DNA from 3 places in the Rhodoferax sp. PAMC 29310 genome. Region 2 is predicted to be linked to each of the others. Evidence: riboswitches for the same ligand, from Rfam matches in the RefSeq annotation. Region 2 holds a riboswitch; each other region holds the start of a gene.

Evidence for each region. A riboswitch is a leader RNA that binds a small molecule or an ion and turns the genes downstream of it on or off. The one in region 2 is predicted to bind thiamine pyrophosphate.
Region 1: another riboswitch for thiamine pyrophosphate. It lies ahead of J8G15_RS20930 (thiamine ABC transporter substrate binding subunit); the one in region 2 lies ahead of J8G15_RS05480 (FAD-dependent oxidoreductase).
Region 3: another riboswitch for thiamine pyrophosphate. It lies ahead of thiC (phosphomethylpyrimidine synthase ThiC); the one in region 2 lies ahead of J8G15_RS05480 (FAD-dependent oxidoreductase).

The regions. Positions count from the first base shown of each region.
Region 1 covers NZ_CP072852.1:4,503,998-4,514,526, forward strand. The annotation lists gene radC (DNA repair protein RadC) at 1-582, opposite strand, end outside; gene J8G15_RS20905 (peptidylprolyl isomerase) at 656-1,120, shown strand; gene ispH (4-hydroxy-3-methylbut-2-enyl diphosphate reductase) at 1,117-2,091, shown strand; gene serS (serine--tRNA ligase) at 2,199-3,545, shown strand; gene J8G15_RS20920 (extracellular solute-binding protein) at 3,552-4,577, shown strand; gene J8G15_RS20925 (GGDEF domain-containing protein) at 4,581-6,305, shown strand; TPP riboswitch at 6,351-6,448, shown strand; gene J8G15_RS20930 (thiamine ABC transporter substrate binding subunit) at 6,508-7,545, shown strand; gene J8G15_RS20935 (iron ABC transporter permease) at 7,550-9,226, shown strand; gene J8G15_RS20940 (ABC transporter ATP-binding protein) at 9,219-9,863, shown strand; gene J8G15_RS20945 (host attachment protein) at 9,879-10,340, opposite strand.
Region 2 covers NZ_CP072852.1:1,172,765-1,183,293, forward strand. The annotation lists gene J8G15_RS05450 (DUF934 domain-containing protein) at 1-67, shown strand, start outside; gene J8G15_RS05455 (phosphoadenylyl-sulfate reductase) at 64-825, shown strand; gene cysD (sulfate adenylyltransferase subunit CysD) at 822-1,781, shown strand; gene J8G15_RS05465 (sulfate adenylyltransferase subunit 1) at 1,781-3,163, shown strand; gene fdxA (ferredoxin FdxA) at 3,265-3,594, shown strand; gene J8G15_RS05475 (NAD(P)/FAD-dependent oxidoreductase) at 3,609-4,709, shown strand; TPP riboswitch at 4,736-4,841, shown strand; gene J8G15_RS05480 (FAD-dependent oxidoreductase) at 5,001-6,077, shown strand; gene thiS (sulfur carrier protein ThiS) at 6,084-6,281, shown strand; gene J8G15_RS05490 (thiazole synthase) at 6,295-7,110, shown strand; gene J8G15_RS05495 (thiamine phosphate synthase) at 7,123-8,040, shown strand; gene thiD (bifunctional hydroxymethylpyrimidine kinase/phosphomethylpyrimidine kinase) at 8,037-8,882, opposite strand; tRNA gene J8G15_RS05505 (tRNA-Asn) at 9,003-9,078, shown strand; tRNA gene J8G15_RS05510 (tRNA-Asn) at 9,183-9,258, shown strand; gene J8G15_RS22020 (DUF5710 domain-containing protein) at 9,362-9,658, shown strand; gene J8G15_RS05515 (hypothetical protein) at 9,795-10,007, shown strand; gene J8G15_RS05520 (hypothetical protein) at 10,051-10,293, shown strand.
Region 3 covers NZ_CP072852.1:2,042,397-2,052,925, forward strand. The annotation lists gene ctlX (citrulline utilization hydrolase CtlX) at 1-444, shown strand, start outside; gene J8G15_RS09300 (response regulator transcription factor) at 513-1,172, shown strand; gene J8G15_RS09305 (ATP-binding protein) at 1,169-2,515, shown strand; gene J8G15_RS09310 (DegQ family serine endoprotease) at 2,653-4,137, shown strand; gene thiC (phosphomethylpyrimidine synthase ThiC) at 4,274-6,148, opposite strand; TPP riboswitch at 6,271-6,371, opposite strand; gene J8G15_RS09320 (NRAMP family divalent metal transporter) at 6,521-7,798, opposite strand; gene J8G15_RS09325 (DUF1345 domain-containing protein) at 8,020-8,658, shown strand; gene J8G15_RS09330 (DUF3455 domain-containing protein) at 8,763-9,311, opposite strand; gene J8G15_RS09335 (cytochrome c family protein) at 9,347-9,796, opposite strand; gene J8G15_RS09340 (ferritin-like domain-containing protein) at 9,799-10,395, opposite strand.

The DNA of each region.
Region 1 (10,529 bases), 1.3 Mb from region 2:
GGCACGGGAGGGCTGCACTGAACCGCTCGGGTGGTTGTGCGCCAGCACCACGGCGCTGGCCTGGTGGTGCAGGGCGCGAAGCACAACTTCCCGGGGATACACCGATGTTTGAGTGAGCGTGCCTCGGAACAATTCTTCCATGGCTAGCAAGCGGTTTTGAACGTCCAGAAACAGCACCGCAAACACCTCATGGGACTTGGCCGCCAAATGCAGTTGCAGGTAGTGCTTGACCGCGTCAGGCGTGGCAAACACCGTGCGTTCTTTGAGCTGCTGCGACAATGCGCGGCGCGACAGCTCCAGCACGGCCACAATCTCGGCCCGTTTGGCCGGGCCCAGGCCTTTGATCCGTTTCAGGTCGTTTGAGGTAGCGTGCAGCAAGCCAGCGATGCCGTCAAACCCGTCGTTGTCGTTGGTGCCAGTTTTGAGTTGGAGCAGTTCCTGGGCCATTTGAAGCACGCCTTTGCCCTGAATGCCAGTGCGCAAGAGGATGGCCAGCAGCTCGACATCGCTCAAAGCGCCCGGCCCGCGCGCCAGCAGCTTCTCCCGGGGGCGGGCATCAAGGGGCAGGTCTTTCAGGGGCATGGGGCAAGCTTTTAGAATGGGGGATCAGTTTATTCGCCAAACCAGGGCCGCGCCCGGCCCGCTCAGGACTTTTATGACCGCCCCATTGCCCTCCGTTCAACCCGGCTCCTTCCTCACGCTGCACTACCGCATGGCCGGGCCAGCGGGCGATGTGATCAACACCTTTGAAGGCAAGCCCGCCACCTTAACACTGGGCACGGGCGAGCTGTCACCTGCCGTGGAGTCTCATTTGCTGGGCATGAATGAAGGCGGCCGGGCCACGTTTGAGCTGGCCAAAGGCATCGCTTTTGGCGAGCGTAACCCCGAGATGATGCAGTGGCTGGCCCGCAAGGAGTTGCTCGACATGGGGGACGCCAACGCGGAGTACGTGGTTGGTGACGTGGTTCAGTTCCCTACGCCCGATGGCGCTGGCCAGTTTGCAGGTGCCATCCGCCAGTTTCGCCAGGACGAGCGCGGCGATGCCGTGTTGTTTGACTTCAACCACCCGCTGGCCGGCCAGCCGGTGACATTCGAAGTCCAAGTGATTGGCATCTTGTGAGCGCCGCCAACACCCCCCAGGAGATTTTGCTGGCCGAGCCACGCGGCTTTTGCGCCGGTGTGGACCGCGCCATTGAGATTGTGGAACGGGCACTCACCAAGTTTGGCGCCCCGATTTATGTGCGTCATGAAATCGTGCACAACACCTTTGTGGTCAACGACCTCAAGGCCAAGGGCGCGATATTTATTGAAGAACTGGACGAGGTGCCGCCTGGCGCAACGCTGATTTTCTCGGCCCATGGCGTGAGCCGCGCGGTGCAGGACGAAGCCAAGGCGCGAGGTTTTCAAATTTTTGATGCCACCTGCCCCTTGGTGACCAAGGTGCACGTGGAAGTGGCCAAGCTGGCCAAAGAAGGTTTTGAGTTCATCATGATCGGCCACAAAGGCCACCCCGAGGTCGAAGGCACCATGGGACAGCTGGAGAGCGGCATTCACCTGGTGGAAGACGTGGCCGATGTGGCCAAAGTGCAGCCCGCTCAGACCGCCAAGCTGGCGTTGGTGACGCAAACCACACTCAGCGTGGACGATGCGGCTGACATTGCGGCCGCCGTCAAAGCGCGCTTTCCGAGCGTGCGCGAGCCCAAGCAGCAAGACATTTGCTATGCCACGCAAAACCGCCAAGACGCCATCAAGATCATGAGCCCGCAGGTGGACTTGGTGATTGTGGTGGGCAGCCCCACCAGCTCCAACAGCAACCGCTTGCGTGAACTGGCCCAAAAATTGGGCACCGACGCCTACATGGTGGACAACGCGAACGAGCTGCAACCGGCCTGGTTTGAGGGCCGCCAGCGTGTGGGCCTGACCGCTGGCGCCTCCGCCCCCGAGATTTTGGTGCGCGAGGTGATTGACCGCATCAAGGCGCTGGGCGCCGTGTCGGTGCGCAAAATGGACGGCATTGAGGAAACCGTGAAGTTTCCCCTGCCCAAAGGCTTGAAACTGGATGCTGACGGCTGGACACCCAGCGCAGACTGAATACTCACTTATTTATAGCGACTTCCGCAGGTTGAATAAGGGCTAGAGCCCTAAAAGGCTTGTAAAACGGAGGTCGTAACAACCTTTTTTGATACGAGACGAATGCCATGCTAGACATCAACCTGCTCCGCAAAGACCTGGACTCTGCCGTCGCCCGATTGGAAACCCGCAAGTCGCCCCAGGTGTTCCTGAACGTGGACGCCTTTCGCGCGCTGGAAACCGAGCGCAAAACCATCCAAATTCGCACCGAAGAACTGCAAGCCAAGCGCAACAGTCTGAGCAAGCAAATTGGCCAGCTCAAGTCCAAAGGCCCGGCGGGCAAAGACGAGGCCGATGCCGTTATGGCCGAAGTCGGTGGTTTGAAGACCGAGTTGGAAACCTCAGCTGCGCGGCTGGACCAGATTCAGGCCGAGCTGCAAACCCTGTTGCTGGCCGTGCCCAACCTGCCGCACGACAGCGTGCCCGTGGGCGAAGACGAACATGGCAATGTGGTGGTGCGCACCTGGGGCGAGCCCAAAGCGTATGACTTTCCCGTCAAAGACCATGTGGACCTTGGCGAGCCGCTGGGGCTGGACTTTGAGATGGGCGTCAAGCTCACTGGCGCCCGTTTCACGGTCATGAAAGGGCCGATCGCCCGCTTGCACCGCGCGCTGGCGCAGTTCATGCTGGACGTGCAAACCCTGGAGCACGGCTATACCGAGTGCTACACGCCTTACATCGTCAATGGCGACACGCTGCGTGGCACGGGGCAGTTGCCCAAGTTCGAAGGCGACCTGTTTGCCGCCCGGAAAGGCGGGCAAGAGGGCGAAGCCCAGCCGGATAGCACGGCGCTGTATTTGATTCCCACCAGCGAAGTCACGCTGACCAACTTTGTGCGCGACGAGGTGGTGGCCGAGTCCGACCTGCCCATCCAACTCACGGCGCACACCCCCTGTTTTCGCTCCGAGGCAGGCAGCGCCGGGCGCGACACCCGTGGCCTGATTCGCCAGCACCAGTTTGACAAGGTAGAGATGGTGCAAATCGTGCACCCCGACACCAGCTACGAGGTGCTGGAAACCATGGTGACGCACGCCGAAGCTGTGTTGAAAAAGCTGGAATTGCCCTACCGGGTGATGTCGCTGTGCACCGGCGACATGGGCTTTGGCGCCACCAAAACCTATGATCTGGAGGTGTGGCTGCCAGCGCAGAACACTTACCGTGAGATCAGCTCGGTCTCTAACTGTGAAGCCTTTCAGGCGCGACGCTTGCAGGCAAGGTTCAAGAACGCGCAGGGCAAGAACGAGTTGGTGCACACATTGAACGGTTCAGGGCTTGCCGTGGGGCGTACACTGGTTAGTATGCTTGAAAACCATCAGAATGCCGATGGCTCTATCTCGATCCCTCCAGCGCTGCAGCCCTACTTGGGCGGCATGACGGTGCTGGTTGCGGCTGTTGCCAAGGCCATGGGCAGCTAGCCCGACATGGCACAGCGTTTTTTCACGGCGCTGTTTCTCGGCTTGGCCTTGTGCTGGCCAGCCCGGGCTGAAGAAGTATTGCGTGTGCTGGCATGGCCCGGCTACGCGGAGCCGGAACTGGTCAATGCATTTGAGGCGTTGCACCATGTTCGGGTGCAACTCAGTTTCGTCAGCTCAGACGAATCCTTGCGTCAAAAGGTGCAGGCCAATCAAGGTGGCGACTTTGACGTGATTGCAGCCAACACGGTTGAAATTAAAAATCTCGTCACGAAAAAGCTGCTGCGCCCGCTTACCCTTAGCAGGATTCCCCTAGTCGCCAATCAGTTACCCCGTTTTCGGGAGACGCAGCGCATCCCGGGCATCACCCGGGGGGATGAGGTTTACGCTGTGCCCTATACCTATGCCGAAATGGGGCTGATTTACGACCGAAAGCAATCCACGCGGGTCCGCACCTCGCTCGCGGTCATGTGGGATCCCATCTACAAGGACAAGGTGCTGGCCTTTGATGATGGCAATCACAACTTCTCCCTTGCCTCACTCTCCATAGGCGGCAAGCCCTTTCAGATTGACGACGGTCGCTTCGAGAAAGTGGCTGAGCGTTTGATTGCCCTGCGCCGCAATGCGCTGGCCTTTTACACCTCGCCCGAAGAGTCTGTCGAATTATTTGGCGATCACAAGGTAGCTGTTTTATTTGCCAACTATGGTCGCCAGCAACTCAAGCTGTTGCAGGACGCAGGTGCGGACGTCGGCTACGTGATTCCTGTGGAGGGTGCGCTGGCCTGGCTGGATTGTTGGTCCATCGCTCAGGGTGCCCAGAACCCGTTGCTGGCTCACCACTGGATCAATTTCATGCTGGGCCGCGGAGCCAGTGACGCCTTGGTCCAGCGGCAGGGTCTGTCGAGTACCATGAGCGTTGGCGCTGGCGGCCATGGATCGGATCGAATCCACTGGTTGGAAACCGTCGAAGACGGGACGCGCCGCAGTGAACTGTGGGCACGAATTGTGTCGGGCGATCGACCCGAACGGTTTTAGTCCATGCGCAATGGAATTGGCTTCAAGTTAGGGCTCCTGTTGGCCACGTTTGGTATTGCGTCGATGGGCCTGGTGGGTTACTACTCTCACGTCAGTAGCCGCGCCAGCTTGCTGGACAACGCCCAGACCAATTTGCTCACGGCAACGCAGGTGGTCAGTCGCAATTTTCAGGTCACGATTGAAGCCGTATCCGGCGATGCTCGCATGTTGGCTGGGTTGCCGTCGGCCATACGTAGTCTTGAGGGCCTCGGGGAGGCTTCTGTGCAGGCCGAGAAGTCGACTCTGTCGGCGACGTTCAAGTCGCTGATGTCGGTGCGCCCCGAGTATTTTCAGGTTCGACTGATCAGCGCTGACCAGTACGGGTTGGAGCAAGTTCGGGTGGATCGCGATGACGACAAGTTGACGCAAGTGAGCGGCTCCTCGCTTCAGGAAAAAGCGCATTTTCCCTATGTGTTCAATACCGTGAGATTGGGTTCCAGTGAGGTCAACGTGTCTGATATTCGGCTCAATCATGAGAAGGGCGCCCATTCGGGAATGGATCAGCCCACGGTGCGGGTCGCGGCCCCCATCATTGGGCCAGACGGCGCCGTCAAAGGGCTGATCGTGATCAATCTGGACCTGAACAGCGTGTTTGATCGACTGAGGCTTGATTTGCCAGCCTCCTATCAGGTCTATCTCAGCAATCGCTGGGGTGATTTTCTGGTCCACCCTGATGCCTCGCAGACCTTTGGGTTTGAGACCGGGCGCCGGGTATTGATTCAGGATTCGTTTCCCTTGGTCTCCGACCTCATCGCCGGTCATAAGAGCGGAGTCGTGGCCCGTGTCGAGGAAGCTGAGTCTGGTAATGGCGGTTTGGTGAGTGCGTTTGTCCGCTTGCCGTTCGGCGATGCGTCAGCGCAGCGATTTGTGATCATGGGATTGTCCCGGCCTTTGCCGGAGGTAGTCCACGCTGCGAATCAGATGGGTTGGAACACCGTTCAAATCATTGGGGTGCTGGCCGCCTTGGCCTTGGCTCTGGCAGCCGTGGTGTCGCGGCTGGTGACTGGGCCATTGAAGTCGATGGTCAGAGCGGTGGGCAGCTTTTCACGGTCGCAGTCCATCAGTGTGCTGCCATCTTCCCGCCAGGATGAAATAGGTCTGCTAGCACGCAGTCTCAACGAGATGCAGAGCACCATTGTTGAGAACTTGCGTGAGTTGAACGAGAGCCGGCAGTCGCTCAAACATCTCGCCCAGCATGACGTGTTGACCGGCTTGCCCAATCGGGCTTTGTTCAATGACCGGCTGAACCAGTCCGTGTCTCAGTCTCGTCGGGACCGCGGTCGAATGGCGGTGCTGTTTGTGGACCTGGATGGCTTCAAGGCCGTGAATGATCGCCACGGTCACCATGTGGGTGATTGGCTTTTGAAGGGTGTGGCAACGCGCATGCTTGGTTGTGTGCGCGAGGCGGATACCGTTGGACGCTTAGGCGGCGACGAATTTGTGGTGTTGTTGCCGGCCATCGAACAGGTACGCGACGCGCTGGTGGTTGCTGAAAAAATCCGGACCGCCTTGAATCAACGTTTTGAACTCGACGGTTTGGATCTGAACATCTCAGCCAGCGTCGGTGTCGCCCTTTTCCCTGACCACGGTGACAGCAATGTCTCCTTGTCCCGAAGTGCAGACAAAGCCATGTACCAATCCAAGGCGAGAGGTGGCGATTGCGTTGTGCTTGCGACGGGCGCGGGTTGAGCATCCGCAAAGGCGCGCCGCGGAATTGCCGGGCAATTACAATCGAAAGTTCACCGGGGGTGTCTGCTGAGAAGCGGACTGAGAAATACCCCACTCACCTGATCTGGGTCATGCCAGCGTAGGGAGCGTGAAACAAGGTCCGCTGTCACGAGACTCGTCCCTTTTTTGACGCCACCACGACGGCGCAATGAAAGACGAAGCAATGAACAAGCGGATTTTTGTATTTGGAGCGGTCGCCCTGGCGGCCTGGACCTTGGCAGCCCCGGCCAACGCCGCCGACAACGAGTTGCGCGTGATGGTGCACAGCTCTTTCTCCCTGCCCAAGCCCATGCTGGCCCAGTTCGAAACCCAAAGCGGTCTCAAGCTCAGCGTCATCAAAGGCGGTGACGCGGGTGAGATGCTGAATAAACTGATTCTGACCCGCGCCCAACCCGTGGCTGATGTAGTGTTTGGCATCGACAACGCCCTCGTCGCCAAGGCGCAGGCCGCCAACGTGCTGGAGGCCCATGGCCTGCCAGCGCTGGCAGGCACTGTGGCCGGCGCTGAGAAACAATTCGGTGCCTTGGTGGTGCCGGTGGACTATGGCTACGTCACCCTCAATTACGACAAAGCGGCCGTTGCCAAAAGCGGGCAAGCCCTGCCCAAAACACTGGACGATCTGACCCAGCCCGCCTACCGCAACTGGCTGGTGGTGCAAAACCCGGCCACGTCCAGCCCTGGCTATGCCTTCATGCTGGCCACCATTGCCGGCATGGGGGAAGAAAAAGCCTATGACTGGTGGGCCAAGATGCGCGCCAACGGCGTCAAAGTTGCCAAAGGTTGGAGCGAGGCTTATTACACCGAGTTCAGCCGGAACGGTGGCGCCTACCCGCTGGTGGTGAGCTATGCCACCAGCCCGGCAGCGGAGGTGTTTTACAGCAAGGAAAAAATCACCGAGTCGCCCACTGGCTCGCTGTCTCTGAAGGGCGGCGTGTTCCAGCAAGTGGAAGGCGTGGCGCTTGTTAAAGGTGGCGTGCAGCGGGAAGCTGCCTTGAAGTTCATCAACTTCATGCGCTCGGCCCCCGTGCAGGAAGCCTTGCAAACCACCATGTGGATGTACCCGGCCCAAAGCAGCACGCCCCGTGCCGAAGTCATGCGCCATGCGCAAGAGCCGACGACATTTGAGAGCATGGGCACCGACACCATTGCCGAAAAAGGCAGCCAGTGGGTCAGCCGCTGGACGCAAGTCGTTCTGAAGTAGATCCATGATGCCCGGCGCGATGACCTTCAAGTCGCGACTCGGGCGCGGGATGCTGGCCGCGCTGCCCTTGCTGGCGCTGGGCCTGATGCTGGTCGCGCCACTGGCCCGCCTGGCATGGCAAGGGTGGAGCGGGGCGCCTGAGTTCGGCCAGACCGCTAATGTCTCGCTGTGGTCCGTCTGGCAAGACGACTACCTGCGCTGGCGGGTGTTCTGGTCGCTGGCGCAAGCCGGCGTCACCTGTGTGCTGGCGCTGGTGCTGGGCCTGCCAGTGGCCTGGGTGTTGGCCCGTTTTGAATTTCCGCTGCGTCGGCTGGTGCTGCGCTTGCTGATGCTGCCGTTTGTGGTGCCGACGCTGGTGGCGGCGCTCGGTGTGCTGGCCTTGTGGGGACCGCATGGGGTGTTCAGTGGCTGGCTAGGTGTCTCGCTGCAAAACACTCCTTGGTTGCTGCTTTATGGCAATCTGTTTTTCAATCTTTGCCTGGTGGTGCGTGCGGGAGTGGACGCGTTGAATCAGGTCAGCGCCCGCCAAGTCGCTGCCGCCCGTTCGCTTGGGGCCACACCTTGGCGAGCCTTTTGGCGGATCGAGTGGCCCGCCATTGCCCCTTGGCTGGCCTCCAGCCTGTGCCTTGTTTTTTTGTACTGCTTTGCCGGGTTTGGCCTGGCGCTGGTGCTGGGCGGGCAACGTTATGCCACGGTGGAAGTGGAGATTTATGCTCTGGTCGCCCACGAGCTGAAGCTGGCCGAAGCCAGTGTGCTGGCGGTGTGGATGATTCTGCTCACCGGCGGCGTGGCCCTGGCCTATGCGGCCATTGAGAAGCGGCTGGCCGCCCCTTCGCGGGTGGACCCCCTGGCCCGGCGTCGCCCGCAAGGTATTTGGCAATGGGTGGCGTTGGCCGGTGGACTGGGTGTATTGGTGTTTTTCTGTGTGGCGCCCATGCTGGCCATTGTCTGGCGCGCGGTGTCTGCCGGTAGCGAGGCCTGGGCGCAGGTGCTGGACGAAGAGACATTGGACGCCTTGTGGAACACCTTGCGCTTCTCGTTCATGGCCTTGGTCGTGGCCACGGTGCTGGGCGTGGCCCACGCGCTGGTCGCCACCCGCTCGGTGGCATGGCGTGCGGCGGCATTTTTGCCGTTTGTGGTGTCACCCGTCACGGTGGCTTTTGGTTTGCTGCTGCTGTATCCGCAATGGACCGCCAGCTTGCCGCTGCTGGTGGCCGCGTACGCCGTACTGGCGTATCCGTTTGTCGCCAAATCACTGGCCGCAGGGCTGGACAGTTTGCCGCCCCACCTGCCTCAGGCGGCTCGTACGTTGGGTGCCAGTCCATGGCGCACCTTCTGGCGGGTGACTCTGCCCATGTTGGCAACTGCGCTGCGGCGCGGCATGGCGTTTGCCGCCGCCACAGCCTTGGGGGAGTTTGCGGTGACGCTGTTTCTGTCGCGCCCCGAGTGGGCCACGCTAACGACCCTCATCTACCAGCGCCTGGGGCGCCCCGGCGTGGCCAATCTGGACGTGGCCATGGTGCTGTCTTGTGTGTTGATGGGGCTGGCGCTGTTGGCCTTTCTGGTGATTGAGTGGCCTCAACGAAATGCAGCGTCTGAACGGGACGCGACACCCGCACCGCGTGGTCCTCGGGTTGCTGTCGCTGCCGGGCACCGAGAAAAGGAATTGAGCCATGCTTGAGCTGCGCGATTTGCACAAACACTTTGGTGAGCGCACCGTGGCCGACGGCGTGAGTTTGTCGGTTGCCGCCGGTGAAATCGTGGCCTTGCTGGGTCCATCGGGCAGCGGCAAAAGCACCTTGCTCAAAATTGTGGCGGGGCTGGAGGTGGCCGATGCGGGGAGTGTGTGGTTTGATGGGCAAGACATCAGCGCGCAGCCGCCCGAGCGGCGCGGCTTTGCCCTCATGTTTCAGGACTTCGCACTCTTCCCCCATCTCAATGTGCTGGACAACGTGGCCTTTGGTCTGATTGAGCAGCGCATCGTCAAGACGGAGGCCCGTGAGCGGGCTCGGGAACTACTGAGCCGTTTTGGTCTGGCCAGCCATGCCACTCACAATGTTTGGCTGTTGTCGGGTGGAGAACAACAACGCGTGGCCCTGGCGCGCGCCCTCATCACGGCACCCCGGGCGCTGCTTCTGGACGAGCCGTTTTCCGCGCTGGATGCCGAACTTCGGGTCGCCCTGCGCGATGAATTCAGCCAGCGCATCCAAGAAGCCGGCATGGCCACGCTGCTGGTCACGCATGACGAGTCCGAAGCGCGTGCCATGGGCGGGCGCGGTGTGCGTCTGGTGGATGGACGCTTGACCAGCTTGTGGTAGTTCGGCCCGCAAGGCTTAGTGGACTTGACCTTCGGAAGACGCCAAGGCCAGCTCCACGCGCTCCTTCAAATCCCGATCCTGGTAAATCGTGAGGTCTGTCGGCACGGCTCGCTTGAGCATTGCGCTGGCCGCGTGGTTCAGCAAGGGCCGCAGCGTGCCCAGCATGGGGCTGGTGGCGATCAGGTTCAATTCGTTAAAAGTTTGACTATTGGCCGCTTCATTCAGGTAGCCGGCCAACTCCCGGGCGAACTCCAGTCGCTCCTTGTCCTGCGGCTCGGTGTGCGGCTCAAATTGGGTGCCGTGGTGCGCCGTCCGGCCATGGCCTTTGCCAGCATCGCCGCTGATGTCTCCCTTGGGCGTTGCGCGGGCTTTGGGATAAACAAAGCCGTCCAACTCGGTCAATAATTTGTGGCTTCCATGCTGCTCCAGCACACGAGCCCGGTGGGCGTTGGCGATCAGAATCCAGGTTTTTTCCATGGTCATGCTCCTTTTAACAAGGGTGATGTGTCCGAAAGGGGTGGGGTCAGTTGCGGGCTTGCCAACTGTCATCCGACTGGCGGCATGCCGCTTCTCCTCGCGTTGTTCACGTGACGGGGTCAATCGAGTCACTCTACTCAGCGCATGGTCTGGGCGACTTGCGAATCATCAAAGGCGCGGCACCTCGCC
Region 2 (10,529 bases):
CAGCGCCTTTTACCAGGGCGACGTCAAAAACAAACCCTATTTTCTTGACGCAGGAGCAGGTATATGAGCGCGATTGATCTGAATGCCCGGGCGTCCAACGACTTCGACGCCAAGCTGGCCGAAACCATTGCCGTGCTGCAACAAGCCGCGCTGGACTACGCGTCATTGACCGATGGCGGTGTCGCCAGCGTCAGCCAAGCCTCCAGCCTGGGCGCGGAAGACGTGGTGGTCAGCCACCTGATCAACACATTGCGGCTGAACATTGGCATCTTCGTGCTGGAAACCGGCATGTTGCACCCCGAAACCATTGCTTTGCTGGAGCGCCTCAAAGCCACGTCCCGTGCGCCAGTCGAGGTGTTCACACCCGTGAACGAATCGGTGGTGCAGTTTGTGGGCCGCGAGGGCAAGGAGCCGATGTACAAGAGCATCGAGTTGCGCAAGGCCTGCTGCGGTATCCGAAAAATGGAGCCACTGGCCCGTGCGCTGGATGGCAAAGCCGCCTGGATCACCGGGTTGCGCCGGGAACAATCGGGCGCGCGTGCTGACGTGTCGCTGATCGACATCAGCGACGCCACCCGGGTCAAGATCAACCCCCTGGCCAACTGGACCTGGGGCGATGTCTGGCACTTCATCTCCCTGCATAACATCGACTACAACCCGCTGCACGATCAATTCTTCCCCAGCATTGGCTGTGCGCCCTGCACCCGCGCCATCAGCATGGGCGAAGACTTTCGCGCCGGCCGCTGGTGGTGGGAAAACGAATCGGCCAAAGAGTGCGGATTGCACGTGAACCAAACCAGCTCCCTAGAGAAAGCGCCAGCATGAACGCCCGAACCGGATCAGAACAATTACAAGCCATGTCCCACGACCACCGCCCCGACCATTTGAGCAACGCCCACCTGGACGCCCTGGAAGAGGAAACAATCTTCATCCTGCGTGAAGTGGCGGCCGCTTTTGAGCGCCCTACTCTGCTTTTCTCGGGTGGCAAAGATTCGTTGGTGATGTTGAAGTGCGCTGAAAAAGCGTTTGGCATTGGCAACATCCCCTACCCCTTGCTGATGATCGACACCGGCCACAACTTCCATGAAGTGACCGATTTCCGCGACTCCCGCGCCAAAGAGCTGGGCGCCGAACTGATTGTGCGCAGCGTGGAAGACTCCATGGCCCGCGGCACCGTTCGCCTGGCTCACCCCGGCGAGTCCCGCAATGTGCACCAGTCGGTCACGCTGCTGGAGTCGATTGACGAGTTCCGTTTTGACGCCTTGATCGGTGGCGCCCGCCGTGACGAGGAAAAGGCCCGCGCCAAGGAGCGCATCTTCTCCCACCGCGACAGGTTCGGCCAGTGGCAGCCCAAAGCGCAGCGCCCGGAGTTGTGGACGCTGTTCAACACCCGGTTGCAGCCCGGCGAGCACTTCCGCGTGTTCCCGATCAGCAACTGGACCGAGCTGGACGTGTGGCAGTACATTGCCCGCGAAAAAATTGAGCTGCCGTCGCTCTACTACACCCACAAGCGCGACGTGGTGGAGCGCAAAGGCCTGCTGGTGCCCATCACCGAACTGACGCCCGCCAAAGAAGGCGAAACCGTGGAGTCACGCGATGTGCGCTTCCGCACTGTGGGCGATATCACTTGCACTTGCCCGGTGGCCAGCGTGGCGGCCAACGCCGACGACATCGTGATTGAAACACTGGGGGTGGAGGTCAGCGAACGCGGTGCCACCCGCATGGACGACAAAACCTCAGAGGCTTCGATGGAGAAGCGCAAGAAAGACGGATACTTCTAATGAACGCTACTACTTCGATAGCTGCTCCCGCAACAGTAGCTAGCTCTACAGCACCAAAAGACACTCAATCTGCACTCAAATTCATCACCTGCGGCTCCGTCGATGACGGCAAGAGCACGCTGATTGGCCGCCTGCTGGTGGACAGCCGCGCGGTCTTGCAAGACCAACTGGCCAACGTCTCCAAGACCGGTGAGGTCGATTTGGCCCAATTCACCGACGGCTTGAGCGCTGAGCGCGAGCAAGGCATCACCATTGACGTGGCCTACCGCTACTTCAACACGGCTGAGCGCAAGTTCATCATTGGCGACGCGCCCGGCCACGAGCAATACACCCGCAACATGGTCACGGCCGCCTCCAGCGCCGACGCGGCTGTGGTGCTGGTGGACGCCACCAAACTGAAGTGGCAAACCAATGCGCTGGAGTTGCTGCCGCAAACGCGCCGCCACTCTTTGCTGGTCAACATGCTGCGTGTGCCTTCCATCGTGTTCGCCGTCAACAAGCTGGATGCGTTGGAAGACGCCTCCAAGCCGGAAACGCTGGGCCAGGCCGCCGTGGCGTTTGACAACATCAGCCATGCGCTGGAGGCGTTTGCCAAAGCCGCCAACATCCCGGTGACCGCCATTGTTCCGATTTCGGCGCTGAAAGGCCACAACGTGGTCGAGCCCGCCGAAGGCTGGTGTGGCTACCAGGGCGCCAGCTTGCTGGATATTTTGGAGCAATTGCCCGCGACGCCGGCCGAGACGGAAACGCCCTTCGCCTTCCCGGTGCAGTGGGTCGAAAAATTCTCGTCATCCAGCGACACCTCGCAGGGTCGGCGTGTGTTCTGGGGCCGTGTGGCCACCGGCGTGGCACGCGTGGGCCAAACCATCTCCGTGCTGCCCAGTGGCCAAACGGCTGTCATTGCCCAAGTGCTGGGCCATACCCGCAAGCCTGGCGACGTGATTGCCGGACACAGCGCGGGTGTGGTGCTGGACCGCGAAGTCGACGTGTCGCGCGGCGACTGGTTGCTGGCAGTGGAGCCTAAAGCGGCTGATGCCGACGAGTTTGATACGGCCCCCGGCATCTTCAGCCCCCATCGCGAACTGAAAGCCACGGTGGCCTGGATGGACGATGAGCCATTGGTTGCCGGCCGCGTGTACTGGGCCCTGCACGGCCACCGCTGGATCAAAGCCAAAATCAAGCGCATCGTGCACAAGCTCGACGTCAACACATTGGCCGAAGAAGACGCCTCGCAGTTGGATGCGAACGCCATCGGCCACGTGGAGTTGACCTTGCAGGAAGCCATTGCCACCGTTCCCTACAGCCGCTCACGGGTGCTGGGATCGTTGATTCTGGTCGACACCGCATCGCACAAAACCGCCGGCGCTGTCTTGATCAACTGATCAATCGCAAGGTACCCCGCCGCCTGTGAAGGCCAATCTGAACCCCATGGATCAGGAAACCCAATAAAATAGAGGGTTTCCCCCATACGCCAAAAAATAAAATGACTCATACCGTCACCGAAGCCTGTATCAAATGCAAGTACACCGACTGCGTCGATGTCTGCCCCGTGGACTGCTTCCGCGAAGGCCCTAACTTCCTGACCATCGACCCCGACGAGTGCATTGACTGCGCCGTGTGCATTCCCGAGTGCCCCGTGAACGCCATTTATGCGGAAGAAGATGTGCCCGCCGACCAGCAGCACATGACCAAACTCAATGCTGAGTTGGCCCTCTTGCCCACCTGGAAGAGCATCACCAAGCGCAAGGCGCCGCTGGACACCGCTGAAGAGTGGAAAGACAAAACGGGCAAGTTGCCCCAGCTTGAGCGCTGAGTACTGCCCCTCGCATGGATGCCCAACTGTCACCCGAGGTGATTGACACCACGCTCGCGCACGACGGCCCCATTGAAACTGACGCCGTCATCATCGGCGCCGGTCCCGTGGGTTTGTTCCAGGTGTTCGAGTTGGGCCTGCTGGAAGTCAAAGTCCATGTCATCGACTCGCTGGCCTATGCGGGCGGCCAATGTATTGAGTTGTACCCCGACAAGCCGATTTACGACATTCCTGCTGTGCCCGTATGCACTGGCAGAGAGTTGACTGACAGACTGCTCAAGCAAATTGAGCCCTTCGGAGCCACGTTCCACTTCAGCCAGGGAGTCTCCACGGTTCAAAAGCAGGACGATGGGCGTTTCTTCGTTGAAACATCCATAGGCGTCCGGTTTCTAACCAAAACCATCTTCATTGCCGCTGGTGTAGGCGCCTTTCAGCCTCGCACCTTGAAGGTGGAGGGCCTGCCCGCCTTTGAAAATACACAAGTCTTTTACAACGTCAAAAATCCTGAAGACTTTGCCGGGAAAAACCTGGTGATTGTGGGCGGCGGTGACTCGGCGCTGGACTGGGCGTTGGAATTCGTCAAAGACACGCCGCACAAAGCCGAAAGCGTCATCCTGATTCACCGCCGAGACGCCTTTCAGGCGGCACCGGCCAACATCGCCAAGATGCGGGCGCTGTGTGAGGCTCAAGAGATGCAATTCATGGTCGGCCAGGTCACAGGTTACGAAGAAGCAGACGGACGCCTTACTGGGGCGAAAGTCACCGGGGTTGACGCCGTGACCCGGGTTGTGCCATTGGATATGCTGCTGGTCTTTTTTGGCCTGAGCCCAAAACTCGGGCCGATTGCCGACTGGGGCCTGGACATTGAACGCAAGCAACTCAAAGTGGACACCGAGAAATTTTCAACCAGTGTTCCCGGCATCTTTGCGGTGGGAGACATCAATGTGTATCCCGGCAAGAAGAAGCTGATTCTGTGCGGCTTTCATGAGTGTGCTTTGGCGGCTTTTGGCGCCATGCCCATCATCGTGCCCGAGAAGAAAGTCTTTTTGCTGTACACCACCACCAGTCCCAAGCTGCACAAAGTATTGGGCGTCGAATCGCCCGTGTTCGATTAAGTAGAATTCACCGGTGCTCTGAAAAGCACATTCGCTAGGGGTGTTGCCCTGCCATCACGGCAGAACGACTGAGAAAGTCCCTTTGAACCTGATTGAGGTAATCCTCGCGCAGGGAAGCATGTCCGGTTTCATGGGGGTTGCCACATTCTCTGGCAATGCATGACCTCATCCTGATAGGGCTCACCTGCCAACTTTTTGCGTGGAGCAATTGATGGCACAACCGAGTTTTCAGAACTCTCATTTCCTACAAACCCATGGTGATCAGGGCACGCCTAACCGCTGCTGCACGCCATGAAGTTCGTCATTCTGGGCGCTGGCCTGATGGGTCGACTACTGGCCTGTCAACTTGCGCGAGAGGGCCACACAATTGATTTGTTCGACGCCGGCGGCCCGCAAGCAGAGAAATCGGCAGCACGCGCTGCCGCCGCGATGCTTGCCCCGCTGGCGGAATCTGCGGTGACTGAGCCCAATGTGGTTCAAATGGGCATCTATGCCTTGACTCGTTGGCCAACGTTGATCGCCCAGCTGAGACAGCCGGTTTACTTTCAGCAAGAAGGCACCCTGGTGCTATGGCATCAACAGGACAGTGCAGATGCAGAGCGATTCAAGCGCCAAATGGCGATCACACAAAAATTGATCCCGTCCCTTCCAGCGATGCAAACGCTGAACGCACAAGGGGTCACCCAACTTGAGCCGTCTCTGGACGGTCGATTCTCGCAAGGAATTTACCTGCCGGGAGAGGGTCAGCTCGATAACCATCAACTGCTGGCGGCCATGTTGGAGCAACTCCAGCGCCTCAACGTCAGACTCAACTGGCACAGCCCACGGTTGGTCGAAGAGTTTAATCCGGGCCAGCCTGGCCAGCCGGACTGGGTGCTGGACTGCCGTGGGTTGGGGGCGCAGCCGCAATGGACAGCGCTGCGCGGGGTGCGCGGTGAAATCATCACGGTGGAAGCCAAAGAAGTCCAGCTCAGACGCCCCACCCGCCTGATTCACCCCCGTTATCCCATCTACATTGCACCGAAAGAAAATGGCATATTTTTGCTCGGGGCAACAGAAATTGAATCCAACGACACCTCTCCGATGACCGTGCGCTCGGCGCTGGAACTGCTCAGCGCCGCCTACTCGGTAGACCCGCGTTTTGGCGAGGCCCGCATTCTGGATCTGGTCAGCCAGTGCCGCCCCACCTTGCCTGACAACTTGCCCGTCATTCGACGCAGCGCCGATCGAGTGTTGCAGATCAACGGCTTGTACCGCCACGGCTACCTGATCGCTCCGGCGGTCATGGATGTGGTGATCGAGTTGATACGCAACGACTCTTCGCCCCTGTCTACGCGCCTGTCTCTTTCCGTCCAAACCACTTATTAAGTGCCTATGAAGATATCGATTAATCAGTTGCCGCATGAATTGTCTGAACCCGCGACCCTGGCAGACGCGGTGGCCTGCATCCAGGCTCAGCCGCCCTTTGCGGCGGCCGTCAATCTTCAGTTTGTGCCCCAGTCGCAATACCACCACTGGCGCCTACAGGCCAATGACCGCATCGACATCATTGCGCCGGTCACCGGTGGATAACGGATACACAGCCATGGCACAAAACCTCAGTTCAAGCCACTTTGAAGACCCGTTTGTTCTTTACGGAGAGACCTTCAGCAGTCGCTTGCTGCTCGGCACCTCACGCTACCCGTCCCCGAAGGTATTGCTCGACGCCGTGCTCAAAGCACAACCGGCCATGTTGACAGCCTCCCTGCGACGTCAAACCTCGGGGGAGCAACAAGGTGGCAACCGCTTTTGGGAGATGCTGGACCAATTGGGCGTGCCAGTGCTGCCCAACACCGCCGGTTGTCACAGTGCACAGGAGGCCATCACCACAGCGCACATGGCCCGTGAGGTGTTCGGGACAGATTGGATCAAACTCGAACTCATTGGGGACGATTACACACTCCAACCCGACACGCTCAACCTGGTCGACACAGCCAGCCGACTGATCAAGGACGGTTTCAAAGTGCTGCCCTATTGCACTGATGATTTGGTGCTTTGCCAGCGCTTGGTGGACGCGGGTTGCCAGGCCATCATGCCGTGGGCGGCGCCCATTGGCACCGGCAAAGGGCCGATCAACCCGTTTGCGCTGCAAACACTGCGCAGTCGCATTCAAGTCCCCATGATTGTGGACGCCGGACTAGGGCGACCATCCCATGCTTGCCAAGTTATGGAGTGGGGTTTTGATGGTGTCTTGCTCAATACCGCTGTCGCACTGGCGCTGGACCCGGTCGCCATGGCGGGGGCTTTTTCCGCGGCGACACAGGCAGGGCGGGATGCCTATCTGAGTGGCACCATGGCCGAACAAGCATCGGCGCAACCCAGCACCCCCGTGATCGGCACGCCCTTTTGGCACCACGCTTGAGTAGCCCTACCTATGAGCACCACTTTCGACAACGTCTCAGCCATACAAGCCATCGTCGCTGCCCACAGCGCACTGGCAGTGGACCACGCACACATTGTTGGCAAAAGCCCTCCGGCGGGCAATGCGGCATATCAAGCCAGTTTTCAGGCCGCCCGGATACTGGGGTTCATCGAAACCGATGCACATTGCATCGCAACGGCCTGGCATCGTCAGTCGGAGCGGCTCGGTCGGTTTGACCCGGACCATTGGCCGAGCGATCCGATTGACTTTGACATCCAACCACAGCCACGACTCAATGGGTTTCCTCCCTGCCCGCGCGATCTTGGTCTCTACGCCGTGCTGCCAACTGCCCAATGGGTCGCTCGCATGGCGCAAAGTGGTGTGACTACCCTGCAATTGCGCTTCAAGTCAGACATTCAGGCCGACATTGAACGGGAGATCAATGCAGCGGTTCGAGGCGTCCAAGGCACACAAGCTCTGCTATTCATCAATGACCATTGGCAAGCCGCCATTCGCGCTGGCGCCTACGGCGTGCACCTGGGGCAAGAAGACCTCGATGGCGCCAACGTAGACGCCATTCGCGCCGCCGGCTTGCGCCTGGGTATCAGCACCCATGGTTATGCAGAAATGCTGCGCGCCGATCAGTTCAGCCCCAGCTATATCGCCATGGGCGCGGTGTTTCCCACCACTCTCAAGAAAATGCAAACTGCACCGCAAGGAATCGGGCGCCTACAGCAGTACGCAAAACTTCTACGTCACTATTCATTGGTTGCCATTGGCGGAATAGACCACTCTAATTTGTCTAACGTTTTGGACTGCCAAGTGGGCTCAGTAGGCGTAGTTCGGGCACTGATTGCCGCCGCGTCCCCGGAAATGGCGGCGGCGGAGCTCATGGCGGCATTAAGAACAGGCCGTATGGCTCAGAGTTAGACTTTCGGATTGAAGACGAGCATCGGCATTGGAGCGAACCCATGATTGAGTGGCCCCTTGCCCTGCCCGATCCGTGCAGCAGCACCTGCCAACAACGCGCTGCGAACGAATTCCCTGCCCTGCCGCACAGCGTGCTCCAGATTGGACCCTCGAGCCAAATGGGCAGCAATGGCAGATGACAAGGTGCAACCCGTCCCGTGACTGTTTCGGGTGGCAATCCGGGCGCCTTGCATCCAGGTGACTCGCCCGTCACCTGTCACAAGCACATCCGCCACTTCGTCGCCCAACAAGTGGCCTCCTTTCAGCAGAACAGCCCGCGCACCCCGTTGTATCAAGGCGGTGGCAGCACGCTCCATATCTATTCGATTCACAACGCGACACCCCAGAAAAGTGCCCGCTTCATCCAGGTTGGGTGTAATCAAATCCACTCGATGAAACAACGTTTTGGAAAGCGCAGCAACAGCCCGCCCCTCCATCAACGGCGTCCCGCTGGTTGACGCCATGACAGGATCCAAGACGATCCCCTGAACGCCAAAACGATCAATTGCCTCCGCAATCACTTGTATGTGATCAATGGAAGGGAGCATGCCAATTTTCACCGCATCAACCCCCATATCGCCCAAGACCGCATTCATTTGATCTTGCAACATACCCGCAGAGACAGCGGACACAGTACTGACGCCGCAGGTGTTTTGTGCCGTGATGGCTGTGATGGCCGTCATTCCGTAGCAACCCAAGGCTGCAAACGTTTTAAGGTCAGCCTGGATGCCCGCTCCACCCCCACTGTCAGAGCCTGCAATTGACAGGAGTCGTGGGTATCGCGAATTTTCACCAATTGTCATGGTGTAGATTATCCGGCTCGAAAAGTCAGTGACTCAGCAATGATTGATTCGTAAAAGCTCTTCAAATTTGCCTTGCCGTCAAATTCGGCCCAAAAAACAACGCTATAATTTGAGGCTTATTCCTCGATAGCTCAGTTGGTAGAGCGCCGGACTGTTAATCCGTAGGTCCCTGGTTCGAGCCCAGGTCGAGGAGCCACTTAAGTGGTTGCCAATGTGCAACTATCAGCATGAAAACTTAGTGAAATCACTGAGTTATTTTTGTTTCGACACTTAAGCGATGGATAGTCGGAAAATATATATTCCTCGATAGCTCAGTTGGTAGAGCGCCGGACTGTTAATCCGTAGGTCCCTGGTTCGAGCCCAGGTCGAGGAGCCAAAATTATAAAAAGCCCTTGCGAGAAATTGCAGGGGCTTTTTTTCTGGCTTGAGACATTTATCCTTCATCGAACCCCCTCCTTTCAGGCCAGATAATTCAACGAATGAGAATCAATCTAGTAACCCCATTCGCGGAAAAGGATGCGGTCAAGGCGCTTGGTGCACGATGGGACGCCACCAAAAAACTTTGGTACATCGTCGATGTGTCTGATCTCACACCATTTCTGCGCTGGATGCCCAATGTAGACGCGGCCATGATGGGCTCCGATGCAGCTCCAAGTGCTCCAAAAGCCAGAGCGCTGAAAGCCGCCGCCGCCCCAATCGCCTCTGTCAATCAAGTCCCACACTGTGGCTGTGATGTCCTGCCTTGGGATGATTGTGTACACACCGCGAAGACGTAGCCGTTTGAGATCCGCATTCAGGTTGATGTCCCACAAGAATCCAACTGAGTCATTCGCTGCTACGGCACCCCCGACCAGACTTGGGTGCGTCAGTTCTGCATTTGCTTCGTCAATCTAGTTTTGAACGTTGATTCGCATGAAAAGCCTATCTGTTACCCTACCCACACCAGACGCCACACTGAAGACAGGCTTGAGATTTGCCGCCGTCACCTGTGTCGCACTTTTTCTGCAAGCCTGTGCAGTCATTGCAGTCGCAGATGCAGCAGTCACGGTGGTCGCAACCGGGGTTAAAGTCACAGCCAAGGCTGTCGGCGCCGTCGCCAGTGCAGTAATTCCTGGTGACGATTGACTCGGACCACCCCACCAAAACAACTCAACTACCGAAAGAAAACATGTTTGATAAAACCGGCCAATGGATCCTCCTTGAAACGTTCGAGGATTTCGACAATGGCCTTTCTGACCTGATCGACCTCTGGTCAAGCACAGCCACCCAAGCAGTCAAAGATTCAGCGCTCGCTCACTTCAAAGAGAACTTGGAAGGAGCCATGCTCAATTGGGCCGACAACCGCGCCAAGATGAAAAAATTCACAGCTGTTGGCGAGGAGTTGGCTGAGTTTGAAGAAGCATTGAAGTAGGGCTCACGCGGCGGAGGCCTGAAGCAGCACTTCGCCAGGGCTGCATAAACCTTCCACTGCTGTCGTCAGTGGGAAATGAGGGGATTACCGGCAATCGCCGTAGTGCTGCTGCCAGTTCCGGGTTTGCTGCTGAGGTACTTTCGGTAGGTCAGGATAGCGGCTCCGTAACTGCCAAACCGGGGATGTGCAGCCTACTTATATGCCCACTCTACGCTGATACTACGAAACCGTCGCAC
Region 3 (10,529 bases), 870 kb from region 2:
GTGGCGCTGGAGCGGTTTGCCACCCATTTCAATTTCGAGCCGATGGTGTTTGACGCGGCTGACTCCCATGGCCAAGCGCTGTACCACACCAATGTGCTCATGTGCGTGGCCACTGAATTCGCCTTGGTCGGGTTCTCCATGATTCAGAACCCCGCCCGACGCGAAGAAATCCGGGCCCGCCTAGCGGAATCCGGTCGCGCCATCATCGACCTCAGCACTGAACAGATCGCCGAGTTTGCCGGCAATGCGCTGGAGCTGACCGGCCGAGAACGCCGCCTGCTGGCCCTCTCGACGCGGGCTCTAAACAGTTTGCAGCCCGCGCAGATTGCGACCATCGAGCAGTCTGTTCAATTGCTGCCGCTGGACGTTCCCACCATTGAATTGGCAGGCGGCTCGGTGCGCTGCATGCTGGCTGGCATTCACCTGGCCCGCCGGGCGCGCTGACCTGCCCCCCCTTAAGGCGGGCTTAAGCAGCTTGAGGCATCATGTTTCTTGATCAAAGGAAGGGAAACATGCGACTGCTTCTGGTTGAAGACGACATCATGATTGGCGAGACCGTGCTGGATGTGCTGCGCGCTGAACATTTTGCCGTCGATTGGGTGAAGGACGGAGCCATGGCCGACACCGCGTCGCGCACCCAGCACTACGACTTGATGCTGCTCGACTTGGGCTTGCCCAAACGCGACGGCCTGGACGTTTTAAAGGGCCTGAGACAGCGGCAGGACCGCACCCCGGTGATCGTCGTCACCGCGCGCGATGCGGTTGCCGACCGCATTGCTGGTCTGGATGCCGGTGCCGATGACTATGTGTTGAAACCGTATGACCTGGATGAACTGCTGGCCCGTATTCGTGCCCTCATTCGCCGTGGCGCGGGTCGCCCGGACCCCGTGCTGGAGATCAACAACATTCGATTGAACCCCATCACGCACGAAGCCCAGCGTGACGGCCTACCCGTGACGCTGTCTGCCCGTGAGTGGGCGGTGCTGGAAGCGCTCATGGCGCGCCCCGGCATCGTTTTGTCGCGCGCCCAACTAGAGGAGAAGCTGTACAGCTGGAAAGACGACATCAGCAGCAATGCCGTTGAAGTCTATGTGCATGGTTTGCGCAAAAAACTGGGCAGTGAGCTGATTCAAACCGTGCGCGGTCTGGGCTACGCCCTGGCATCCACATGACAAGCGCCTCCACTAAGATCAAAACGGGCCACTCCCTGCGGCGCCGCCTGCTGGTCTCTACCATGACCGCCGTGGTGCTGGCTGCTTTGCTGCAAGCCCTTTCAGCCTACCGGGGTGCTTTGCAGCAAGCGGACGAGATGTTCGACTACCACCTGCAGCAAATGGCCTATTCGCTGCGCGGTGGCCCCGCGCTGGGCACCCCTTTTCTGGAAGATCCGCGCGACACGGCTTCAGGCTATGTGATTCAAATCTGGGGCCCCAACGGCGTGCAGCTGTTTCGCTCTGGCCACTCGGCGCTGCCCCCCCGTGCGGTGCTCGGATTTTCAGACGTGCAATTGCAGGGAACTCAGTACCGGGTGTACTCGCTGCAAACGGCCTACCAAACCATCCAGATCGCCCAGGACATGAGCGCCCGAACGGCCCGCGCCCGTGCCCTGGCATTTCGCGCCATGCTGCCCATGGCCTTGATGGCGCCACTGTTGTTGCTCATCCTTTGGTGGGTGATTCGCCGCTCCTTGCTGCCGCTGGAGCGAACCCGCCAGCAAGTCGCCAGCCGTGCGGCAGACGACCTCTCTTCCCTGTCTCAAGTGGGGCTGCCCGATGAAGTCTTGCCGCTGGTCGATGAATTGAACCTGCTGTTTGCGCGGGTGCAAACCGCTTTTGATGCCCAAAAATCGTTTGTAGCCCATGCGGCCCACGAGCTGCGCTCGCCGCTGACCGCGCTGAAGGTGCAAGCCCAGGCGCTCAGCCGAGCCCCGGACGAGGGGACCCGTACGCTGGCGATCACCCGGCTGAATCAGGGTATCGAGCGGTCCATCCAACTCATGAATCAATTGCTGCTGCTGGCCCGCCAGGGCGCAGACGACCCCATTGGCGCCGATGGTCTCCCTCAGGACCTGGCGACCCTCACGCAGCGCGCACTGACGGATGCTCTACCACAGGCACAACTGGCGCAGATAGACCTTAATTCAGGCGATTTGGCCCCCGTCTACATACGGTGCGACGGTGACGCCGTGCTCATCCTGCTGCGCAATTTGCTGGAGAACGCCCTCAAGTACACACCGGCAGGCGGGCAGGTCACCATTGAGCTGAATCGGGTAGATCCGGGCTACGTCAAGCTGCTGGTGCAAGACAGCGGCCCCGGTATTCCAACCCCTGAGCGCGCGCGGGTCTTTGAGCCGTTCTACCGAAGTCCCGATTCCGTTGCCACCGGCACCGGCTTGGGGCTCGCGATCGTCAAGGCGATCGCCGAGCGGCACCATGCCACGGTACGGTTGGGCGAGTCGCCCACCTTGGGAGGCCTGCGGGTCGAGGTGAGGTTCCCCGTGGTGCAACCCAGATAGCCCATTAGGCGGCCCTGCGAGCCTACGCGGTGGCTGGTGGGTGATTTTCGTCCTAATGAGCTATCTGGGTTTAAGACTCACCTAAGGCTGGGTGCCCATAGTTGAGTCATCGGAATCACTCAACTCAGGAGCACCTCATGAAACTCAACTCTTTCAAAAGCAGTCAGCTGGTTTTGGCCCTGGTGGCCGCTGGCGCCATCGGTGGCGCCAGTGTCACCGCTCTGCAGCACATGGGCTCTGCCCAAGCAGTTTCTGCCCCCGCCGTCACCACCCTGGTCAACCCGGGCGTGACTGTGCCCGACTTTGCCAAAATCACCGCGCAATACGGGCCGGCAGTGGTGAACATCAGCGTCACCGGCATGGTCAAAACGTCCGATGAAGGCCCGGTAGTCCGGCGTGGCGGCCGGGAAGACCCCTTTGGCAACGATCCGTTTTTTGAATTTTTCCGGAAATTTCAACCCAATGGGCAGGGGCAGTCTCAGCAACCCGACACACCGTCACGCGGCCAGGGGTCCGGCTTTATCGTCAGCGCAGACGGCATCATCCTGACCAACGCCCATGTGGTGCGGGATGCCAAAGAGGTCACGGTCAAGCTCACCGACCGACGGGAGTTCGTTGCCAAGGTACTGGGCTTCGACACCAAAACCGATATTGCCGTCCTCAAAATCGAGGCCAAAAACTTGCCCACCGTCACGATTGGAAAAACCAGTGACCTGCGTGCGGGTGAATGGGTGCTCGCGATTGGCTCGCCTTTTGGTTTCGAGAACACGGTCACCGCCGGAGTGGTCAGCGCCAAAGGTCGCTCCTTGCCGGATGACAGCGCTGTGCCCTTCATCCAGACCGATGTCGCGGTGAACCCCGGCAATTCCGGCGGGCCGCTGTTCAACAGCCGGGGCGAGGTCGTGGGTATCAATTCCCAAATCTACAGCCGAAGCGGTGGTTACCAGGGCCTGTCGTTTGCCATTCCCATGGACCTGGCCAGCAAAATCAAAGACCAAATCGTGGCGCACGGCAAGGTGGAGCACGCACGCCTTGGCGTGTCGGTCCAAGAGGTCAACCAGGCACTGGCGGACTCGTTCAAATTGAGCAGCCCCGAAGGCGCCCTGATATCCAGTGTGGAAAAAGGTGGGCCTGCTGACAAGGCCGGACTGGAACCTGGCGACGTCATTCGCAAAATGAACGGGCAGGCCGTGGTGTCCTCGGGCGATCTGCCGGCGGTCATCAGCCTTGCCACGCCGGGGGACAAAGTTCAGTTTGAGATTTGGCGCAAAGGCGAGTCCAAAACCATTGAGGCCCAGTTGGGCAATGCCAATGAAAAGGCGGCCGATGTGGCCAGCGCAGACCCTGGCACACCGCAGGGACGGTTGGGCCTGGCATTGCGTCCACTTCAGCCTGACGAACTGCGAGCCTCCGGCTTGCCTTCGGGACTTTTGATTCAAGATGTCCAGGGCGCTGCGGCTTACGCCGGCGTGCAAAGTGGTGACCTGCTGCTGGCCGTCAATGGGCAGGTCGTGAGCAGTGTGGAGCAGGTGCGCTCGGTTGTTGCCAAGTCGCAGAAATCCGTCGCCCTGTTGATTCAACGCGGTGAAGACAAGATTTTTGTACCGGTTCGTCTGGGCTAAATCCGGCCATCTGATTTTGAGGGAGCAGCCGCTGAGAACCCCTCCCGGACTCTCAGCGGCTGAAGGAACGCGTCTGCGCTGCAGACGGAGCGCCGCCGTTCTCGCCCTTGCGCCTTCCGGCCATTGCCCTGAGCGATCAAGCTTTTGCAATCGGGATGTAGATCTCGCCGCCGCCACGCTTGAACTCTTCTGACTTGGCGTCCATGCCTTCAGCCAGTGCCTGCTCGTCCGTCACACCTTTGATCTTGGCGTACTCCCGTACCTCTTGCGAAATCTTCATGGAGCAGAACTTGGGTCCGCACATGGAGCAGAAATGCGCCACTTTGGACGAGTCTTTTGGCAGGGTTTCGTCATGGAAGTCACGTGCGGTGTCAGGGTCCAGCGACAGGTTGAACTGGTCCATCCAGCGGAACTCAAAGCGGGCTTTGGACAAGGCGTCATCACGGGCGCGCACGCCGGGGTGGCCCTTGGCCACGTCGGCCACGTGGGCGGCGATTTTGTAGGTGATGATGCCGACCTTCACGTCGTCACGGTCAGGCAAACCCAGGTGCTCTTTGGGCGTCACGTAGCACAGCATGGCGGTGCCAAACCAACCAATCATCGCCGCGCCAATGCCGCTGGTGATGTGGTCGTAGCCGGGTGCGATGTCGGTGGTCAGTGGTCCCAGTGTGTAGAACGGGGCTTCGTGGCAGTGCTTGAGCTGCTCGGTCATATTGGCCTGCACCATGTGCAGGGGCACATGGCCAGGGCCTTCGATCATGACCTGCACATCTTGCTTCCAGGCTTGCTGTGTCAACTCACCCAGGGTGCGAAGTTCGGCAAACTGGGCTTCGTCATTGGCGTCCGCGCCAGAACCGGGGCGCAAGCCATCGCCCAGCGAGTAACTCACGTCGTAGGCCTTCAAAATTTCAGTCATCTCATCAAAGTGGGTGTAGATGAAATTTTCTTTGTGGTGGGCAATACACCACTTGGCCATGATGGAGCCCCCGCGTGACACGATGCCAGTCATGCGTTGGGCGGTGAGGTGGATGAAGGCCAGGCGGACACCCGCGTGCACGGTGAAGTAATCCACGCCCTGCTCCGCCTGCTCGATGAGCGTGTCACGGAAGATTTCCCAGGTCAGGTCTTCGGCCACGCCGCCTACCTTTTCCAGCGCCTGGTAAATCGGCACCGTGCCAATGGGCACGGGTGAGTTGCGCAGAATCCAGTCGCGGGTAGTGTGGATGTTTTTGCCAGTGGACAAGTCCATGACAGTGTCTGCGCCCCAGCGGATCGACCACACCAACTTCTCAACCTCTTCCTCAATGCTGGAGGTGACCGCCGAGTTGCCAATGTTGGCGTTGATCTTGACCAGAAAATTGCGCCCAATCGCCATCGGCTCGATCTCGGGGTGGTTGATGTTGGCCGGAATAATGGCGCGACCACGGGCGATTTCATCACGCACAAACTCAGGCGTCATCACGCGGGGAATGCTGGCGCCAAAACTGTTGCCCGCCAGGCGCGCCTCGCGCTCGGCATTGCCGGTGTACTGGGCCATCCATTCGAGCTTCTGGTTCTCGCGAATGGCCACGTACTCCATCTCAGGGGTGATGATGCCTTGACGGGCATAGTGCATTTGAGACACACTGCCACCCGCTTTCGCACGGCGCGGCTGGCGCTGCAGGCCGGCCGCTTGGGCGCGCAGCAAGGCCAGCGTTTCGGTCTCGCCGTTTTTCAAGCCATCGTCCAATGCGTAAGGGGTACGGCCCGTGTACAGCTCGGTGTCGCCGCGCTTCTCAATCCAGCTGGAGCGCACGGTGGGCAGACCCTGGCGCACGTCAATGTGGGCGGTGGGGTCGGTGTAGGGGCCCGAGGTGTCGTACACAGAGACAGCTTCCCCGTTGGTTTGCATGATTTCGCGCATGGGAACATGCACATCGGACTGCGCGCCGGGCACGTAAATTTTGCGCGAAGCCGGCAAGGGCTTGCGGGAAAGGCTCAGTAACTGAGTGAACTTGTCGGGGGCATTCATCGCGTGTTCTCCTGAAAGGTGGGCCAAACGCTCCGGAGAAGAGCCGTCAACCAATCACGCGAACCAGGGAGGACACACCACGGCCCAGAAATAGCCCGAAGAAAATTCGGGTGGGCGCACAAATATCAGGTGTTTTGCTCTTCTTACGCCGGTATTAACCGGATCAAGTTCGCGGGTCTGGTAATCCATCTCAGCGCTACTTAGCGCACCCCGGGCAAGGCGAAGTCTAAGCGATGATGGCCGGGCTGGCGCGCGTTCGACTTGACTCGCCGGAGATTTGCTATAATTTTAGTAGCACTTTACGCAGATCAGACAAGGGCTGCAAGCACTTTTTACTTAAAACAATTTTTTATTTCAACGATCAACCCAAAATTACAGGCTGGTCAGGCCCAGCAAAATCACGGCCACCCCCATGACCAACGTGGCCGCCCAGCCAAAGAATCGGTGACGCTGGCTGATCGTGAGCTTGCCCATCAGGCGCTCTGACTGACCAATCCACATCAACGCGGCCATGATGGGGACCGAGATCACGCCATTGACGATGGCGCTCCAAACCAAGGCCTGAATCGGGTCAACCTCCAGATAACCAATCAGCGACCCAATGCCGGTCGCAGCCATGATGATCAGGTAAAAACCCCGTGCCTCTTTGAAGCCATGCGAGAGACTCGCCTTCCAGCCATAGAGTTCACTCACCGCATAAGCCGCCGAACCTGCCAACACCGGCACCGCCAACAGGCCGGTGCCAATAATGCCCAGCGCGAACAGGGCAAACGCAAACTCACCCGCAATAGGGCGAAGCGCCTCGGCCGCTTGCGCCGACGTTTGAATATGGGTGATGCCCTGCATGTTCAGCGTCACGGCGGTCGCCACCACAATGCACAAGGCAATCACGTTGGAAAACGTCATGCCGAAAAAGGTGTCCTGCTTGATGCGAAACAAATGCTCCGCCGCATATTCAGGGTGCGCTCGCAGGGCCTGCGACTCGGGCCGACGGTTGTTGTCCTCCACCTCCTGAGCGGCCTGCCAAAAGAAAAGATAGGGGCTGATGGTGGTGCCCAGAACGGCTACCACCATCGCCATGTATTCCTTGAGCGACAGATCAGCCGGGAAAAACGCCCAGGGCTGCAGAGACTCCTGAATCAGCCGGTGAATCGGCACCGACACACTCAAAATCACCGCCACGTAGGCAAACAGTGACAACGTGAGCCATTTCAGCAAGCGAACCGTTCGTTCATAAGAAAAAATGACCTGCGTGGCCATGCAAAAAGCGCCAAACCCAAACACATAGACCGCCAGCGAGCCCCCTATCAGCAGCCGAACCGCCTCGGCCATGGCCCCAATGTCAGCGGCAATGTTGATCGTATTGGCCACCACCAGCAAACCCACTAACACCGTGGTCAGCCAACGGGGAAACAACTCGTCGATATTGGCCGTCAAACCGCGACCCGTCACCCAGCCAATGCGGGCCGACAACATCTGAATACCAATCATCAGCGGCGTGGTCAGCAGCAAGGTCCAAACCAGCCCAAACCGGAATTGGGCACCGGCCTGAGAATAGGTGGCAATGCCACTGGGGTCATCGTCCGCCGCGCCCGTGATCAGGCCTGGCCCGAGCCGCTGAACAAACGCTGCTGTTTTCTTTTGTTTCACTGTCGCAGTCCTGAGTTTTCGTATTGCGGGCGAGCGTAACCAAACAGGCCTGAAGATGTATGTCAGCGATGTAAAGATCAACGAGGTCGCGACCAACCCGAAGACTGGGAGCGATACGATGGCGTGCGCTACTGTCGCCTGAGCCTCAACCTGACCTGATCCAACCGAATGAAGCCCCCTCAACACCTTCCGGCACATCGCCCTACGCCACGGTGCGCTTTGTGTACGCCCGACCTCGGTTGTTCAGCGGGCTGGCCGTGGGCGTTGCCACTGCACTGCTGCTGCCGGACTCCCTGGGCATGTTGCCCATCACCAAGGCCATCGTGGGCTGGAATGTTGGGGCCTGGCTGTACCTGGCGTTGGCCATGCACATGATGTTCTGGTCGTCGAACCAGCGCATGAAAACCCGCGCGCTTCTGCAAGACGAAGGCAGCGCCTTGGTTCTGTTGTTTGTGGTGATGTCTGCCGTGATGTGCCTGGGTGCCATCTTGGCCGAATTGGCGGTGGTGAAAGAACTGGGCGGCATGCTGCGCTATGCCCACATTGCCCTCACCCTGCTGACCATTCTGTCGTCCTGGGCCTTCACCCAAGTGATGTTCGCCCTGCACTACGCGCATGACTTCTTCGCCATGCAGGCCACCGGCGGCAAAGGTGGACTGGACTTTCCGGGTGGCGAGCCGCCGGACTATGGCGATTTTCTGTATTTCTCGTGCGTCATTGGCACCTCAGGTCAGACAGCAGACGTGACCATCAGCAACCGAAGAATGCGGCGCACCAGCCTGCTCCACTGCGTGCTGGCCTTCTTTTTCAACATCACCCTCTTCGCCCTGGCCATCAACATCGCCTCGGGCTTGCTGTAAAGCGCCGCGAATACTGAGCCCGACTCAAGGCCCTCAAATCCCTTCCTGGAACTCGTGCACCGGAGAGGCTGGCGCCGCAACGCCAGCCCGTCCCCAAAAACGACTCAATTGGCGCGCCAGAAAATGTAGTCGGCGGTGTAGCTCACGATCAGGCTTTGACCCACGTTCTCACTGAAGCAGGCTGCCTTGGGGGCAATGCCGCCCTGCGTGTTGACCCGCTGGATGTAGCTCACACCTTGCATCATGCCCTGGCCCATGGCGGGGTTGGCCTTGACCAACTGCATGGGGATGTTGTCTGTGCCATTGGACGCCACAGCAAGCTGGGTGCCGGTGATTTTGGAGCCGTCATTGCTTTCCCAAGTGGCGGGCGGACCGTAGTACTTGCCCACGCGTTTGCCGCTGCGGTCTTTCAGGCCCGCGTCGGGTCCGGCAAATACCCACTCAAACTGGCCGGCCATGTCTTTTTTGGCGCGACATTGGTAGGTGATGTCACCGGCGGCGCTGGTCTCAAGGCCCACGCGGTGACCGGCGGGCACCTGCATGGCGGCAGGCAAGGCCGCTTGGGAATACGGGGCCATCTTGCCAGGACCAGACGCCGCGCAAGCGCTCAAAACAGCAACGGCCAGCAGTGACAGTGGGGTACGAACTTTCATGGGATTCTCCTGATGAATGGTTAACTTTGACGAACTTAATGACGGGACAAGGCTTTGCTTGCGTTTTGGGCGGTTATTGGGTGGAGTGAGGCCAGATAGGCCACGAGGTCGTCACGATCAAAGGCGGAGTCCACCCGGTAGCCCATGGCCTGACCGGGAACGAGCGCCTCAGGGTTCGTCAGCCAGGCTTTGAGTCGCGGTGCATCCCAGACATGGGTGGCCAAACCCAACGCGGCCGAATACTCAAACCCGTTGGCCTTGCCTGCGATTCGGCCAACCACAGTGCCCAACGCGGGGCCCACGCGGTTGGCGTCCAGACTGTGGCAACCAATGCAACGAGACTCAAACAACTGCTTCCCCTGGGGCACAGACCCCGTCTGCGCATGGGCTCTCACCATACCGCTCAATGCCAGCCCCAAGGCAAATGTGGCAACGGCCACCGCCGAGGTGGCATGGCGCACGACGGCGTTTCCACGCGCCGTCATGATCAGGCGCCGAAGCTCAAAGCGCCCGTTGGCAGTGGGCGACCCAAGGCATTGGTCAGGATGGTGAAGTGCATGGTCTCGTCAGCGGCCAGGCGCCCCGCAATCTTGGCCAGGTCTTTGCTGCCAAATGCAGGAATCACGCCCAGGTACGCGTTGATGGCACCCAGCTCGAGGCGGGCGGCCAAATCCAACACATCAGCCTGGTTGCGCAGGGTGTCAGCCTTCAAGGCCTTGGCGTACTCTTCCAGTTTCATTTCCATCACGGGTTTGCCACCCATTTTCTGGATGGTCGCCATCAGCGCGTCGCGGTGACTTTTGTGGTGGCCTTGAAACTGAACGGCAATGTCCAGCACCGGTTTTTGCAGCAGGCCGCTTCCGGCACCCAGTTGGTAGGCATTAATGGCTTCGTGCTCCAGCCCCAGCGCCACATTCAAGATTTTGACGTCTTGCGACATGTCGCCGGCCATGCCTTGGGCCATGGCATCTTGCCCGGCAAGCAGGGCAACGGCCACGGCCGACAAGGTGCCGGTGCGGCCCATGAAAGCCCGGCGTGACGAAGCCAATGGGGCGGATGGGAGCGTTTGAACGATGGGGGTCATGACATTTTCCTTTGATGGTTAAGCGGCTTGACGCCGGAATCGGGCTGAATAATTCGTCCGACGATCTGAATACGCAGGCCACCCCACGATTGGATTCAACTTGACCTTCCAAATTTATTGGGTATTACTCAATC